DNA from 2 places in the Streptomyces sp. NPDC004327 genome. Region 1 is predicted to be linked to the other one. Evidence: riboswitches for the same ligand, from Rfam matches in the RefSeq annotation. Region 1 holds a riboswitch; the other holds the start of a gene.

What was found. A riboswitch is a leader RNA that binds a small molecule or an ion and turns the genes downstream of it on or off. The one in region 1 is predicted to bind thiamine pyrophosphate.
Region 2: another riboswitch for thiamine pyrophosphate. It lies ahead of ACFYU9_RS32230 (thiamine ABC transporter substrate binding subunit); the one in region 1 lies ahead of thiC (phosphomethylpyrimidine synthase ThiC).

Annotation. Positions count from the first base shown of each region.
Region 1 is NZ_JBIAME010000006.1:480,827-488,103, reverse strand. Features, by position in the region: gene ACFYU9_RS22980 (LacI family DNA-binding transcriptional regulator) at 1-470, shown strand, start outside; gene ACFYU9_RS22975 (metallophosphoesterase) at 931-2,217, shown strand; gene ACFYU9_RS22970 (hypothetical protein) at 2,380-3,180, shown strand; gene thiC (phosphomethylpyrimidine synthase ThiC) at 3,250-5,049, opposite strand; TPP riboswitch at 5,044-5,158, opposite strand; gene ACFYU9_RS22960 (YibE/F family protein) at 5,230-6,663, shown strand; gene ACFYU9_RS22955 (SsgA family sporulation/cell division regulator) at 6,916-7,277, opposite strand, start outside.
Region 2 is NZ_JBIAME010000011.1:109,368-116,644, reverse strand. Features, by position in the region: gene ACFYU9_RS32240 (hypothetical protein) at 1-694, opposite strand, end outside; gene rlmN (23S rRNA (adenine(2503)-C(2))-methyltransferase RlmN) at 841-1,947, shown strand; TPP riboswitch at 1,977-2,087, shown strand; gene ACFYU9_RS32230 (thiamine ABC transporter substrate binding subunit) at 2,170-3,267, shown strand; gene ACFYU9_RS32225 (ABC transporter permease) at 3,330-4,943, shown strand; gene ACFYU9_RS32220 (ABC transporter ATP-binding protein) at 4,943-5,965, shown strand; gene ACFYU9_RS32215 (hypothetical protein) at 5,997-7,031, opposite strand; gene ACFYU9_RS32210 (hypothetical protein) at 7,058-7,277, opposite strand, start outside.

The sequences.
Region 1 (7,277 bases):
CCCGGCTGTCCACCACCGCGTACCTCAACTGGTGCGAGCGGGTCGGCCAGGATCCCGTCTACGAGGCCTATCCGGCGCACGATCCGTGCGCGGGCGCCGTCGCGGCCGACCGGCTGCTCGCCCGCCCGGACCGCCCCGACGCCGTCTACGGACTCTTCGACCCCAACGGCACCGACCTGCTCGCCGCGGCCCGCCGCTACGGGCTGCGGGTCCCGGACGACCTGCTGCTCGTGTGCTGCAGCGAGTCCACGATGTACGCCAACACCGAGCCGCCCATCACGACGCTCTCGCTCAAGCCGCGCCGCATCGGCACGGCCGTCGTGCAGCTGCTCATCGACGCGATCGAGGGCATCGAGACGGACGGACCGGTCGAGCAGGTGATACCGACCGAGCTGATCGTCCGCACCTCCTCGCAGCGCCGCTCGCCGAGGACAACCGTGAGCCCGCCACGGTCTCCCTCGAAGGACTGAACCGGGAACGAGGGACGGCGACCGCCCGCGAAAGCCCGGAAACAGCAGGAAGAGCCCGAGAAGAGTCCGGGAAAGTCGGGGAGAGGTCCGCGAGGGAGATCGGGAGGGGGCGGGGAGGGGAGCCCTGACGGGGGGCGGGAAAAGGAGCCGGACGGGGCGGCAGGGGCGCCGGACGGGGGCGGGAGGAGGGGCCGGGGAAGGCTGGGGGGAGGGTCGCGGAAGACCGTGGCTCTTCCGGCCGGGTCGGCGCAAACCTTTCGGTGCCCCCGGCCCGACCCTGGTCCGGACCTTCCCAATTCGGGCGAAACAACCGGTGAACCCGGAGTGGACCCGGATTCACCACCCCTGGTGCGTCACACAGGCGGACCCTCATTCCTATGATGGGCGGACGACACCGCGGACCATCACGACCAGACCGGTCCGCGATGTGCAGGGCATCGCGACGGTGGTGGAGGGGTCGATGACACAGGGGGCCGGGCAGGAACCCGTGGTGCGCACAGCGACGTTGCGTGACTTCCGTGTACCTCCGTACGCCCGGGTGCCCGTCCAGGGCCATGCCCCCGAGCCGGTTCCCACGGCCGCCGACGCCACGCTCCACCTGGGCCGGGCGCCCGAGCCGTACGAGCCCCGCGAGGCGCCCGAGCCCCGTGAGCCGTACGAGGCGCCCGAGCCGTACGACTTCTTCGCCGCCGGGTCCGTCGGACCGATCGGCACCGCCGGAGCGACCGGCACCGCAGGACCGGCCGGAGCCGTCGAACCGAGCGGGGCCGTCGGCTCCGGACACCCCGGCAACGCCTTCCCCGACGACGAGCCGCCCGAGGGGTACACGCCGACCGAGCGCGACCTCCCGGTCATCAACCGCGGCGACACCGTCCAGGTCCACGTCACCCCGGTGCCCCAGCCGGCCGCCGCGCGCCCCGACGGCCGCGGCCCGCTGTACGTCGTGGGCGACGTCCACGGCTATCTCGACGAGCTGCTCGAAGCGCTGCGCGCCCAGGGCATCATCGACGAGAACGGCGGCTGGGCCGCCGGCAACACCCGGCTGTGGTTCCTCGGCGACTTCACCGACCGCGGCCCCGACGGCATCGGCGTCATCGACCTCGTGATGCGGCTGTCCGCCGAGGCGGCGGCCGCCGGCGGCTACTGCAAGGCCCTGATGGGCAACCACGAGCTGCTCCTCATCGGCGCCAAGCGCTTCGGCGACACGCCGGTCAGCTCCGGCGCCGGCACCGCCACCTTCCAGGCCGCCTGGCTGCTCAACGGCGGCCAGAAGCACGACATGGACCGCCTCCAGGACGTCCACCTCCAGTGGATGTCCCGGCTCGACTCCATGGCGGAGGAGGACGGCCACCTGCTGCTGCACTCGGACACCACCGCGTACCTCGAGTACGGCGACACGATCGAGGACGTCAACGAGACGGTCAAGGAGACCCTCAACCGCAACGACGCCGACGAGGTCTGGGACCTGTTCCGGAAGTTCACCAAGCGCTTCGCCTTCCGCGACGAGGAGGCCGGCCCGCCGGCCGTCCGCGAGATGCTCGGCACCTACGGCGGCAACCGGATCGTGCACGGCCACAGCCCCATCCCGTACCTTCTCGGCCAGGTCGGCACGGAGGACGGCGAGGAGGGAGAGCGCCCGCAGGTCGAGGGTCCGCACCTCTACGCGGACGGGCTCGCCATCGCGATGGACGGCGGAGTGACCATGGCCGGAAAGCTGCTGGTCGTCCAACTCCCGCTGTCCGCCTGACGCATAACCGTACGCATCCGGGGAAGGCGATTTCCCGAAACACCCTGTCACCACGTGCCGTGACCGCAATACCATCGGCTCATCCGTAGCAGGCTCTCCTCCGTTTCTGCCCGAACCCGCCGTCGAAGACGGCTGGTTCCGGCCCCCACGGAGCATCGGGGGATGCACATGAACGTGGCTCCGCACCTGCTGACCGAGGACCGTGCCGAGTTCGAGCGCGTCCTCGACGAGGCACTGCGCACCGCGCACGACCATCCGGATCTGGCCGGATCCGGGTCCCGGCTGACCACCACTCAGCTGCGCTCGATGGCGCTGAACGCCACGACGCTGATCACGACCGCCGCCGCGGTCGAGTACGACCACTTCGTGAAGGTGCGGGAGCAGGTCCGCGAGCGGGCCCGCGCGGCGAGCGGCACGGACGGCGCGGACGACACCGGTGGTGCGGGCGGCGCCGGCCTCGTCGCCGTCGTCACCGTCCTCGGCCCGCTCCTCGCGGGCACCGCGGCCGTGATCTTCCTGTTCGTCGGCGCGGTCCTGAAGATGCTCGACCCGGCGCCCGCCTTCGCCGACACCCTGCTCACCGCGGGCCTCCTCTTCGGCGCCGTCGCCGCGGCCGGGCTGCTCTTCGCGGCGGCCGGACTGCTGGTCACGGCCCTGCGCAACAGCGCCACCGAGCTCCCCGCCCAGACCCCCGACGACGAGCTGACGCGCGCCCGGGAAGCCTGGTGCCGGGCCCTGACCGAGCGGGGCATCCACCCCTTCCTGCGCGACGCCCTCGCCGCGGCACCGGACGTGCCGCAGCAGTCGGCCCCGCAGTCGCCCCGGTCGCCGGCCGGCCGCATACCCAAGGTCGGCTACAGCGGCCCGGACTTCACCAGCCCGAACGAGGGCTCCCCGGCCCCGCGCCCGACCTACACGAGCCCCGGTTTCACCAGCCCGGACTTCACGAGCCCTGACGCGTGACGCGCCTGACGGCGGGTCACTCACCCCCCGATGAGCGACCCGCCGTCAGTGCCTGTCCGTGCGCGTGCCTCAGTCGGCCAGCGGCAGGTACACCCGGTTCCCGGACGCCGCGAACTCCGCCGACTTCTCGGCCATGCCGGCCTCGATCTCGTCGGCCTTCAGATCCCCGCCGTGCTCGCGGCGGATGTCCTGCGAGATCTTCATCGAGCAGAACTTCGGCCCGCACATCGAGCAGAAGTGCGCCGTCTTCGCGGGCTCCGCCGGCAGCGTCTCGTCGTGGAACTCCCGGGCCGTGTCCGGGTCGAGGGCCAGGTTGAACTGGTCCTCCCAGCGGAACTCGAACCGCGCGTCCGACAGCGCGTCGTCCCACTCCTGCGCGCCCGGGTGCCCCTTCGCCAGGTCCGCCGCGTGCGCCGCGATCTTGTACGTGATGACACCGGTCTTCACGTCGTCGCGGTTGGGCAGGCCCAGGTGCTCCTTGGGCGTGACGTAGCAGAGCATCGCGGTGCCCCACCAGGCGATCATCGCGGCGCCGATGCCCGAGGTGATGTGGTCGTACGCCGGGGCGACGTCCGTGGTCAGCGGGCCGAGCGTGTAGAACGGCGCCTCCTCGCAGATCTCCTGCTGGAGGTCGATGTTCTCCTTGATCTTGTGCATCGGGACGTGGCCCGGGCCCTCGATCATCGTCTGCACGTTGTGGCGCTTGGCGATCGTGTTCAGCTCGCCGAGCGTGCGCAGCTCGGCGAACTGCGCCTCGTCGTTGGCGTCCGCGATCGAGCCGGGCCGCAGGCCGTCACCGAGCGAGTACGTGACGTCGTACGCCGCCAGGATCTCGCAGAGCTCCTCGAAGTGGGTGTAGAGGAAGTTCTCCTTGTGGTGCGCGAGACACCAGGCGGCCATGATCGAGCCGCCGCGCGAGACGATGCCGGTCTTGCGGCGCGCGGTGAGCGGCACGTACGGCAGCAGCACGCCGGCGTGCACCGTCATGTAGTCGACGCCCTGCTCGGCCTGCTCGATGACCGTGTCCTTGTAGATCTCCCAGGTCAGCTCCTCGGCCTTGCCGTCGACCTTCTCCAGGGCCTGGTAGAGCGGCACGGTGCCGATCGGCACGGGGGAGTTGCGCAGCACCCACTCACGGGTGGTGTGGATGTTGCGGCCGGTGGACAGGTCCATGACCGTGTCGGCGCCCCACCGGGTCGCCCAGGTCATCTTCTCCACCTCCTCCTCGATCGAGGAGGTCACGGCGGAGTTGCCGATGTTCGCGTTGACCTTCACCAGGAACCGCTTGCCGATGATCATCGGCTCGATCTCCGGGTGGTTGACGTTGGCCGGCAGCACCGCGCGCCCGGCCGCGATCTCCTCGCGAACGACCTCGGGGGAGACGTTCTCGCGGATCGCGACGTACTCCATCTCCGGCGTGATCTCGCCACGGCGGGCGTACGCGAGCTGGGTCACCGCCTGCCCGGCGCGGCCCCGGCGGGGCAGCCGCGGCCGGCCCGGGAAGACCGCGTCGAGGTTCTTGAGCCCACCGCCGCGGGGCGAGGTGTGCTTGACGCCGTCGTCCTCGGGGCGGACCGGACGGCCCGCGTACTCCTCGGTGTCGCCGCGCGCAATGATCCAGTTCTCGCGCAGCGGCGGCAGTCCGCGCCGCACGTCGGTCTCGACGGCGGGATCGGTGTACGGACCGGACGTGTCGTACAGCGTCACGTCCTTGCCGTTGGTGAGGTGCACCTGGCGGACCGGCACCCGGAGGTCGGGGCGGGAGCCCTCGACGTACCCCTTGTGCCAGCCCGGCGTGCGCTCGCCCTGGCCGCTGCCCTGCGGGGCGTTCTGGTCGGAGGCAGGCGTGCGTGCATCCTGAATGGTCATGAGACCGAATCTCCCTACGCCGGCATTACCCGGTAACAGGTTCGGCGGTCGGCGCAGCGATCTTCAGCGCCCTCTCAGCCCGGTGCTCCGAGCTCCCGCGTGTGCAAAGGTGCCACCACGCTAGCGTCAACCCTGGCGTGCTGAACAGTGGGCCCCCAGCGTTCTTGCGAGGATCGAGCAGTGACTTCGACGCAGCAGACCCCCGAAACGCATGGCCACGAGGGCCATGGCGGCCACGGCCACTCCCCCGGTCCGGCCACCGGCCACTCCGGCCAGTCCCCCGGGCACGGCCATGACCACTCCGACCGCTCCGACCACTCCGCGCCCTCGGGGCACTCCCACGGACACAGCCACAGCCACGGGCCGGCCGCGCCCGTCTCCCGGCATCTGCGGAAGGTCATCGCCGCGATCCTCATCCCCTTCGGCGCCGCCGTGCTCGTCGGGCTCGTGGTGCTGTGGCCGGGCGGCTCGCCGGCGCACCAGCGCACGGGCGTCGGTTTCGACCGGCAGACCGAGCAGGGCCGGGTGGTCGCCGTCGTGCACGTCGACTGCAAGAACGGGAACGCCGAGTCCGCGACGGGCCAGTGCGAGAAGGCCACCGTCGAGGTCGGCACGGGGCGCGACAAGGGCCGCAGGTTCACCGAGATCGTGCAGCCGGACGCGCCCCGGCAGCTCCACGAGGGCCAGGGCGTGGTGGTCGCGTACGCGCCGGACGCGCCGCGCGAGCTGCAGTACTCGGTCACCGACGTGGACCGGAAGTTCCCCGTCGCACTGCTCGCCGGCATCTTCGCGCTCGCCGTCGTCATCGTCGGCCGGATGCGCGGGGTGATGGCACTGGTGGCGCTCGCCGCGAGCTTCCTGGTGCTGACCTTCTTCATCCTGCCGGCGATACTCCAGGGCTCGAATCCGCTGGTGGTGGCCGTCGTCGGGGCGAGCGCGATCATGCTGATCGCCCTCTACATGTGCCACGGGCTCTCGGCGCGCACCTCGGTCGCGGTGCTCGGCACGCTGGTCTCGCTGCTGCTGACCGGGCTGCTCGGCTCGCTCTTCGTCGGCTGGGCCTCGCTCAGCGGCAACACCGACGACAGCACCGGTCTCATCCACGGCCTCTACCCGCACATCGACATGTCGGGCCTGCTGCTCGCCGGCGTCATCATCGGCTCGCTCGGCGTGCTCGACGACGTGACGGTCACCCAGACCTCGGCCGTCTGGGAACTCCACCAGGCCGACCCGGGCATGGGACCGCGGGCGCTCTACCGGGCCGGCATCCGGATCGGCCGGGACCACATCGCCTCGGTGGTGAACACCCTGGTGCTCGCCTACGCCGGCGCGGCACTGCCGCTGCTGCTGCTCTTCTCCATCGCGCAGAGCAGCATGGGGACGGTGGCCAACAGCGAGCTGGTGGCGGAGGAGATCGTCCGCACGCTGGTCGGCTCGATCGGTCTGGTCGCCTCGGTGCCGGTCACCACCGGCCTCGCGGCCCTCGTGGTCGCGGCCGACCGGCCGGCGACCGGCCTCCCTGGGCCGGCGGGACAGCCGGTTCCGGCGGGACGGGCGGCGCGCGGAGCAGCGGCGCGAGGGGGACGGGGCGGCCGGCGGCGACGGGCGAAGTGACCTTGCTGCGCGGGGCGCCTAGCGGGCGGAACGGACGCGGGGACGTACGCGCGAGCGGACGCGGGGACGTACGCGGGGACGTACGCGAGGGAACGGACCGCATGAGCGGGCGCGGGGACGTACGCGCAGGAACGGGTGCGTAGGAATGGGCGCGCAGGAACGGACGCGCAAGAACAGGCGCGCAGGTGGACGCGGTGCGAACCCGGCAGGGGGGCCGGGCGCACGGCCGGGGCTCGGAGACCCGGCCGTGACTCAGCCCGCGTTCTCCTCCGCGAGGATCCGGCCGAGTGCCTCCTCCAGGTAGTCCTCGAAGTCACCGAGGGTCCGCTCCTGACCGAGCGGGACGAGCTTGTCCGTCCGGTCGAGGAACGCGACCAGCGGCGGTGCGCTGGCCCGGAACAGGGCGCGGTCGCCGCCGACCTGGAGCCGGATCATCACGTCGGAGAGGCCCTCGGGGTCGGTCGGCGCGATGTGCACGTCGCCGTCCCCGCTCGGCCTGTTGATCCCGTCGAGCAGCAGCTCCCGCCCGAACGCCCAGGTCACCGGGGCGTCCCCGGGCAGGTGGAAGGTCATCCGCACCGCGTACGGATCGCGGGTCTCGTATCGCAGTTCCA
Region 2 (7,277 bases), on a different contig from region 1:
CCTGTACGCGGGCGATCTGGAGCTTCGCCGCGTACTTCACGTTCTCGGGCGAGGTGTCGCTCGCCATGACGTAGGCCACGACGGAGCCGACGCGCATGACGACGTCGATGCTGTTGTCGTGCTGGAACGCCTGGGTCTCCTCGGCGCCGGTGTCCATCGTCAGCGGCTTCACCGGGTGCTCGTCCGCGTCGCCGGGCTTCCGCTTCTGCTCCGCGAGGGCCTTCGTCTCCGCGGTGGCGCCGGCCTCGTCCGCGAAGGAGAGGAGGCTGAACTCGATCCGCGCCCCGTCCGGGTTGCGCGACTCCATGTCCTTGTGCCCGGCCACCTGGATCCCGGGGGCGCACGGCGCCTTCGTCAGCTCGGGGCAGCCCTTGAGGGCGTCGGCGCCCTGGATCACGACGCTTTCGCCGCTGGACATGGACTGCAGGCTGCCGTCGGCCGGGAGCGCGGCGTACATGCCCGTCGCGTCCACCGACGCCGGCGGGAAGTTCGGCGTGATGCTCTGGTGGTCGGTGGGAGCCGCAGACCCGCCGCCCTGCTGGGCGGGCGCGCCCGAGGCCGCGCTCTTGGCGCTCGGGCTTCCCGTGCCCGGGCCGCCCGCCGGCGGGTTCGCCGCCGTGCTCCCGTCCTTGCACGCCGTCAGCGCGAGCGCCAGTACCGCCGCGACGGCGGCCCCCCGTACAACAGCCTTCACCTGGGACTCCTCAGCGGTGCCGGTCCGGCCGCCCCGGCCGGACCAAGATCAGTTCATTGGCATGAACACCCAACCCCATGAGGCGGTGATCGGCCAATTCGCGGGGTGCGCCGGTCCCGGAATCCGTCTGCGACACTGGTAGGACCATGCCGAAGCCCGGAGAACTCACTTTCGTCGCCCCGCGCGGAGCCAAGCAGCCCCCGCGGCACCTCGCCGACCTCTCGCCCGCCGAGCGCAAGGAGGCGGTCGCCGCGATCGGCGAGAAGCCGTTCCGCGCCAAGCAGCTGTCCACGCACTACTTCGCGCGGTACGCGCACGACCCGGCCGAGTGGACCGACATCCCGGCCGCCTCGCGCGAGAAGCTCGCGGGCGAGCTGCTGCCCGATCTGATGTCGGTGGTGCGGCACGTGTCGTGCGACGACGACACGACCCGCAAGACGCTGTGGAAGCTGCACGACGGCACGCTCGTGGAGTCGGTGCTCATGCGCTACCCGGACCGGGTGACCATGTGCATCTCCTCGCAGGCCGGCTGCGGCATGAACTGCCCGTTCTGTGCCACCGGCCAGGCGGGTCTCGACCGCAACCTGTCCACGGCGGAGATCGTCCACCAGATCGTCGACGGCATGCGCGCGCTGCGCGACGGCGAGGTCCCCGGCGGCCCCGCCCGGCTGTCGAACATCGTGTTCATGGGCATGGGCGAGCCGCTCGCCAACTACAAGCGGGTCGTCGGCGCCATCCGCCGGCTCACCGACCCGGAGCCGGACGGCCTCGGCCTGTCGCAGCGCGGCATCACCGTCTCCACGGTCGGTCTGGTCCCGGCGATGCTGCGGTTCGCCGACGAGGGCTTCAAGTGCCGGCTCGCGGTGTCGCTGCACGCCCCGGACGACGAGCTGCGCGACACCCTCGTGCCGGTGAACACCCGCTGGAAGGTCCGTGAGGTCCTCGACGCGGCGTGGGAGTACGCGGAGAAGTCCGGCCGCCGGATCTCCATCGAGTACGCCCTGATCCGGGACATCAACGACCAGGCGTGGCGCGGTGACCTGCTGGGCCGGCTGCTCAAGGGCAAGCGGGTGCACGTCAACCTGATCCCGCTGAACCCGACCCCGGGCTCCAAGTGGACCGCGTCCCGGCCGGAGGACGAGAAGGCGTTCGTCGAGGCGATCGCCGCCCACGGCGTGCCGGTCACCGTCCGCGACACCCGCGGTCAGGAGATCGACGGCGCCTGTGGACAGCTCGCCGCCGCCGAACGCTGACCTTGTAGTCTGAGCTCGAACACATCTTCACATTCCGACAGGGGAGCGCCACAGCGCTGAGAGTGCGGTCACCGTAGGACCGCAGACCCTCTGAACCTCGCCCGGGTCATTCCGGGTAGGAAGTTCGGTCGTAACTCGAGCTGTTGCGCCCTGCCCGCGCCCGGTGTCCCGGGAGCGGGCAGGGCCGCGTCTCCTTCTGGTCACACCCAGGAGGACATTCACGTGAACATCAGGAAGGCGGCCGCCGCCGCGCTCGTCGGCGCGCTCGGCGTCACCACCCTCGCCGCCTGCGGCACCAGCGACGGCCGTGGGGCGGCCGGCAAGACCGGCGAGCCCGCCCCGAAGACCGTGACGCTCGTCAGCCACGACTCCTTCGCCGCCTCCAAGGAGGTGCTCGCGGCCTTCACCAAGGAGACCGGTTTCACGGTCAAGGTGCTCAAGAGCGGCGACGCGGGCGAGGCCGTCAACAAGGAGATCCTGACCAAGGGCGCCCCGCAGGGCGACGTCTTCTTCGGCGTCGACAACACGCTGCTGTCCCGCGCCCTCGACAACGGCATCTTCGTGCCGTACGAGGCCAAGGGCCTGGGCCGGATCCCCGACGCCTTCCAGCTGGACAAGGCGCGGCACCGGGTCACCCCGGTCGACTCCGGCGACATCTGCGTCAACTACGACAAGGCGTACTTCGCGCAGAAGAAGCTCGCGCCGCCGCAGACCTTCGACGACCTGGCCAAGCCGGCGTACAAGGACCTGCTCGTCGTGGAGAACCCCGAGCGGTCCTCCCCGGGGCTCGGCTTCCTCCTCGGCACGGCCGCGAAGTACGGCGACGCCGGGTGGCCGGACTACTGGAAGAAGCTCAAGGCCAACGGCGTGAAGACCGTCGACAGCTGGGAGCTCGCCTACAACCAGGAGTTCTCCGGCTCCTCCGGCGGCAAGAAGGCCAAGGGCGACCGGCCGCTGGTGGTGTCGTACGCCTCCTCCCCGCCGGCCGAGGTGCTGTACTCCGAGCCGCAGCCGAAGGTCGCGCCGACCGGCGTGTCCACCGGCACCTGCTTCCGGCAGACCGAGTTCGCGGGCCTGCTCGACGGGGCGAGGAACCCCGAGGGCGGCAAGGCGCTCATCGACTTCCTGATCTCGAAGAAGTTCCAGGAGGACATGCCGCTGCAGATGTTCGTCAACCCCGTCGCGAACGACGCGTCGCTGCCGGAGCTGTTCACCAAGCACGGCGTGGTGATCGACAAGCCGGAGACGCTGGCGCCGAAGAAGATCGCCGACAACCGTGACCAGTGGATCCAGCAGTGGACCTCGCTCGTCCTGAAGTAGCCGCCCGCGGCAGGGGTACGGCCCGCAGCCGCGTCGCGGGGAACGCGACGCGGCTCGGGCTGATGGTCCTGCCCGTCGTCTTCTTCGCGGTGTTCTTCGCCTGGCCCGTCGTCTCGATCGTCGAGCGCGGGCTGCGGCCCGACGGGCACTGGGCGCTGGGCCGGTTCACGGAGACGCTGAGCCGGCCCGACATCCTCGACGTGCTGTGGTTCACGCTGTGGCAGGCGCTGGCCTCCACCGCGCTCACCCTGCTCGTCGCGCTGCCCGGCGCCTATGTCTTCGCCCGGCTCGACTTCCCCGGCAAGAAGCTGCTCCGCGCGGTCGTCACCGTGCCGTTCGTGCTGCCGACCGTCATGGTCGGCACCGCGTTCCTCGCCCTGGTGGGCCGCCGCGGGCTGCTCGACGACTGGTGGGGCGTCCGGCTCGACACCAGCGTGTGGGCGATCCTGCTCGCCCACGTCTTCTTCAACTACGCGGTCGTCGTCCGCACCGTCGGCGGCCTGTGGGCCCAGCTCGACCCGCGCCAGGAGGAGGCCGCCCGGGTGCTCGGCGCCTCCCGGCTGCGGGCCTGGCGGACGGTGACGCTGCCCGCGCTCGCCCCGTCGGTGGCCGCCGCCGCGCTCATGGTGTTCCTGTTCACCGCGAGCTCCTTCGGCATCGTGCAGATCCTCGGCGGCCCCACGTACTCCACGCTGGAGACCGAGATCTACCGGCAGACCGCCGACCGGCTCCAGCTGTCCACGGCCGCCGTGCTCACCCTGGTGCAGTTCGTCATGGTCGGCGCGATCCTCGCCGTGCACGCCCGCGCGGTACGGCGCCGGGAGACCGCGCTGAGACTGGTGCCGGCCGAGCGGACCGCGCGCCGGCCGCGCGGCGCCGGCCAGTGGGCGCTGCTCGGCGGGGTACTGCTGTTGATCGCGCTGCTGATCCTCGCGCCGCTCGGCGTCCTCGTCGAACGCTCCTTCGCCACGCCCGGCGGCTACGGCCTCGACTACTACCGGGCACTGCAGTCCGTCGACGAGAACGGCACCTTCCTCGTGCCGATGACCGACACCATCGTCAACTCGCTCCAGTACGCGCTCGCCGCCACCGCCATCGCCGTCGTCATCGGCGGTCTCGCCGCCGCCGCGCTCACCCGGCGTGCCGGACGGCTGGTGCGCGGCTTCGACGCGCTGCTCATGCTGCCGCTCGGGGTGTCCGCCGTCACCGTCGGCTTCGGCTTCCTCATCACCCTCGACGAGCCGCCGCTCGACCTGCGGGCCAGCTGGATCCTCGTACCGCTCGCGCAGGCCCTGGTCGGCGTGCCCTTCGTCGTACGGATCATGCTGCCCGTGCTGCGGGCCGTGGACGAACGGCTGCGGGAGGCGGCGGCCGTGCTCGGGGCCTCGCCGTGGCGGGCGTGGCGGGAGGTCGACCTGCCGCTCGTGCGGCGGGCGCTGCTCATCGCCGCAGGCTTCGCCTTCGCGGTGTCGCTCGGCGAGTTCGGCGCGACCGTGTTCATCGCCCGTCCCGACAACCCGACGCTGCCGGTCGCCGTCGCCCGGCTGCTGAGCCGGCCCGGTGAGCTCAACTACGGCCAGGCCATGGCCCTTTCGACGATTCTCATGGTGGTGTGCGCGGTGTCCCTGCTGCTCCTCGAACGGCTCCGCTCCGACCGGACCTCGGGGGAGTTCTGATGCTGACGCTGACCGGCGCGACCGTACGCTTCGGGGACCGTGCCGTCCTGGACGCGGTGGACCTGGAGGTCGCCGAGCACGAGATCGTGTGCGTGCTGGGGCCGAGCGGCAGCGGCAAGTCGACACTGCTGCGCGCCGTCGCCGGACTCCAGCCGCTGGACGGCGGGCGGGTGCTGCTCGGCGGCGCCGACCAGGCCGGGGTGCCGGTGCACCGGCGCGGTGTCGGCCTCATGTTCCAGGACCACCAGCTCTTCCCGCAGCGCGACGTCGCCGGCAACGTCGCCTTCGGGCTGCGCATGCGCGGCGCGTCCAGGGCCGAACAGGCCACCCGTGTCGACGAGTTGCTGGACCTGGTCGGTCTGCCCGGTGCCGGGCGCCGGGCCGTCTCCGCGCTCTCCGGCGGCGAGCAGCAGCGCGTCGCCCTCGCCCGCGCCCTCGCCCCGCGGCCCCGGCTCCTCATGCTCGACGAGCCGCTCGGCCAGCTCGACCGGGGCCTGCGCGAACGTCTCGTCGTCGAACTGCGCGGCCTCTTCGGCGCGTTGGGCACCACCGTGCTCGCCGTCACCCACGACCAGGGCGAGGCGTTCGCCCTCGCCGACCGGGTCGTCGTCATGCGCGACGGCCGCATCGCCCAGTCCGGTACGCCCCTTGAGGTGTGGCGGCGCCCCGCCTCCGAGTTCGTCGCCCGCTTCCTCGGCTTCGACAACGTCGTCCCGGCCACCGTCACCGGCGCCGCCGCCACCACCGTCTGGGGCAAGATCCCGGTCCCCGACGGCTCCCCCCAGGGCGACCGCCCCCTCCTCGTCCGCCCGGCGGGCGTCCGCCTCGCCACCCCGGGCGAGGGCCTCGCCTGCCGTGTCGAGACCCGCACCTTCCGCGGCCACCACGTCGCCGTCACCCTCCGCCCGGCCGAAGGCCCGCTCCTGGAGGCGGAGTTCGCCCTTCGGGACGCGCCGGAGGCGGGCGCCGAGGTGGACGTGGTGTTCGACGCGGACGAGGTGGTCGTGCTCGACGCGGGCTAGGGCCTGTCCGGCGGATCAGGGCAGGGCAGGCCTAGAACACCGAGCCGTACGGCGAGGTCCACACCCGGTCGTACAGTGTGCGCAGCCACGGCGACCGGACCTCGGGCAGCCGGGCCAGCGTGTACAGGAACGCGTCGCGGTCGGGCCGCAGGAGCGACCACGGGTGGTCCGGCAGCGGATAGTCGTCGCGCAGCACGCCGGCCGGCAGTGTGCCGGACGCCGGTATCGGCCGGGTCTCCCCGGGCAGCGCCAGATAAGACCAGACGCCGTCGGGCAGCGGCACGGCGGCCGCGCCGACGGGCGGCGGTGCGCCGTACGGGACGAGCACGATGTCGAGGTCGTCGCCCGGCAGTCCCGGACCGGCGAGGCCGACCTGCTTCGCCGGGCCCTCGGCCGGCAGCAGCGCCCTCACAGCCGGGCCGAGCAGCTCGGTGACGAGCCCGGCGGGCAGGACCACCGGCCCGCCGTCGGAGGCCGCGAGCAGATGGGCCAGGGCCGCACCGGTGGCCGCCGCCCAGCGTGGGCTCCAGCGGCCGGGGGGTTCCACGGGAGGCAGCGGCGTCAGCTCCCCTACGGGAGCGGGCACACCGGTGGACACGCGGCGCACCGCGTCCGGCTCGAACCACACCGCCGACCAGATCCCGCAGTCGTCCTCGCGGCACGCCACCGGCAACCCGCATGCCTCGCACACCAGGTTGGGCCCTTCACCGGCCACGACGCCCAGGCAGGAGTCGCCACAGCGCTCGGGGACGAGTACGGTGCCGCGGACGTCGCCCGGTGCGACGACGGCCCGGTCCCGAGGCCCGAAGGACACCCCGTAGACCGGCGCGTACACCCCCTGGGCGGCCGCCTCCGACTCCGCGAGGTCCTCCCACATGCGGGAGGGACGGCCCGAGGGCAGCGGCTCGACCGCGTAGGTCCCCGGTGCCATCAGCGGAGGCAGGAACTCGTGTCCGCAGGAGACATGGGCTTCCGGAGGAAGCGGGACCCGCACCACCGGTGCCGTCAGCACCGCCTCGCACCCCGCGCACACGAACACGTCCATCAGGTCCGTCACTCTCGTCATCGCCCCGGATTCTCACCCGGACGGGCTCAGCAGCGCGCGCAGTTTTTCCGCGTCGCCCGCTGGTAGAGCCTCGTCGACTGCCCGAGGGCCAGGCCGAAGAGGCAGAAGCCGCCGTAGGCCACCGCGACGATCCAGGGGGCGTGGTCGGGGATGGAGCCGGTGGTGAGGGCGCCGGTCCAGGTCAGCAGGCCGATGACGGCCAGGAAGAGGCCGAACGGGGCGAGGGCGCCGGCGCCCGTCCAGCCG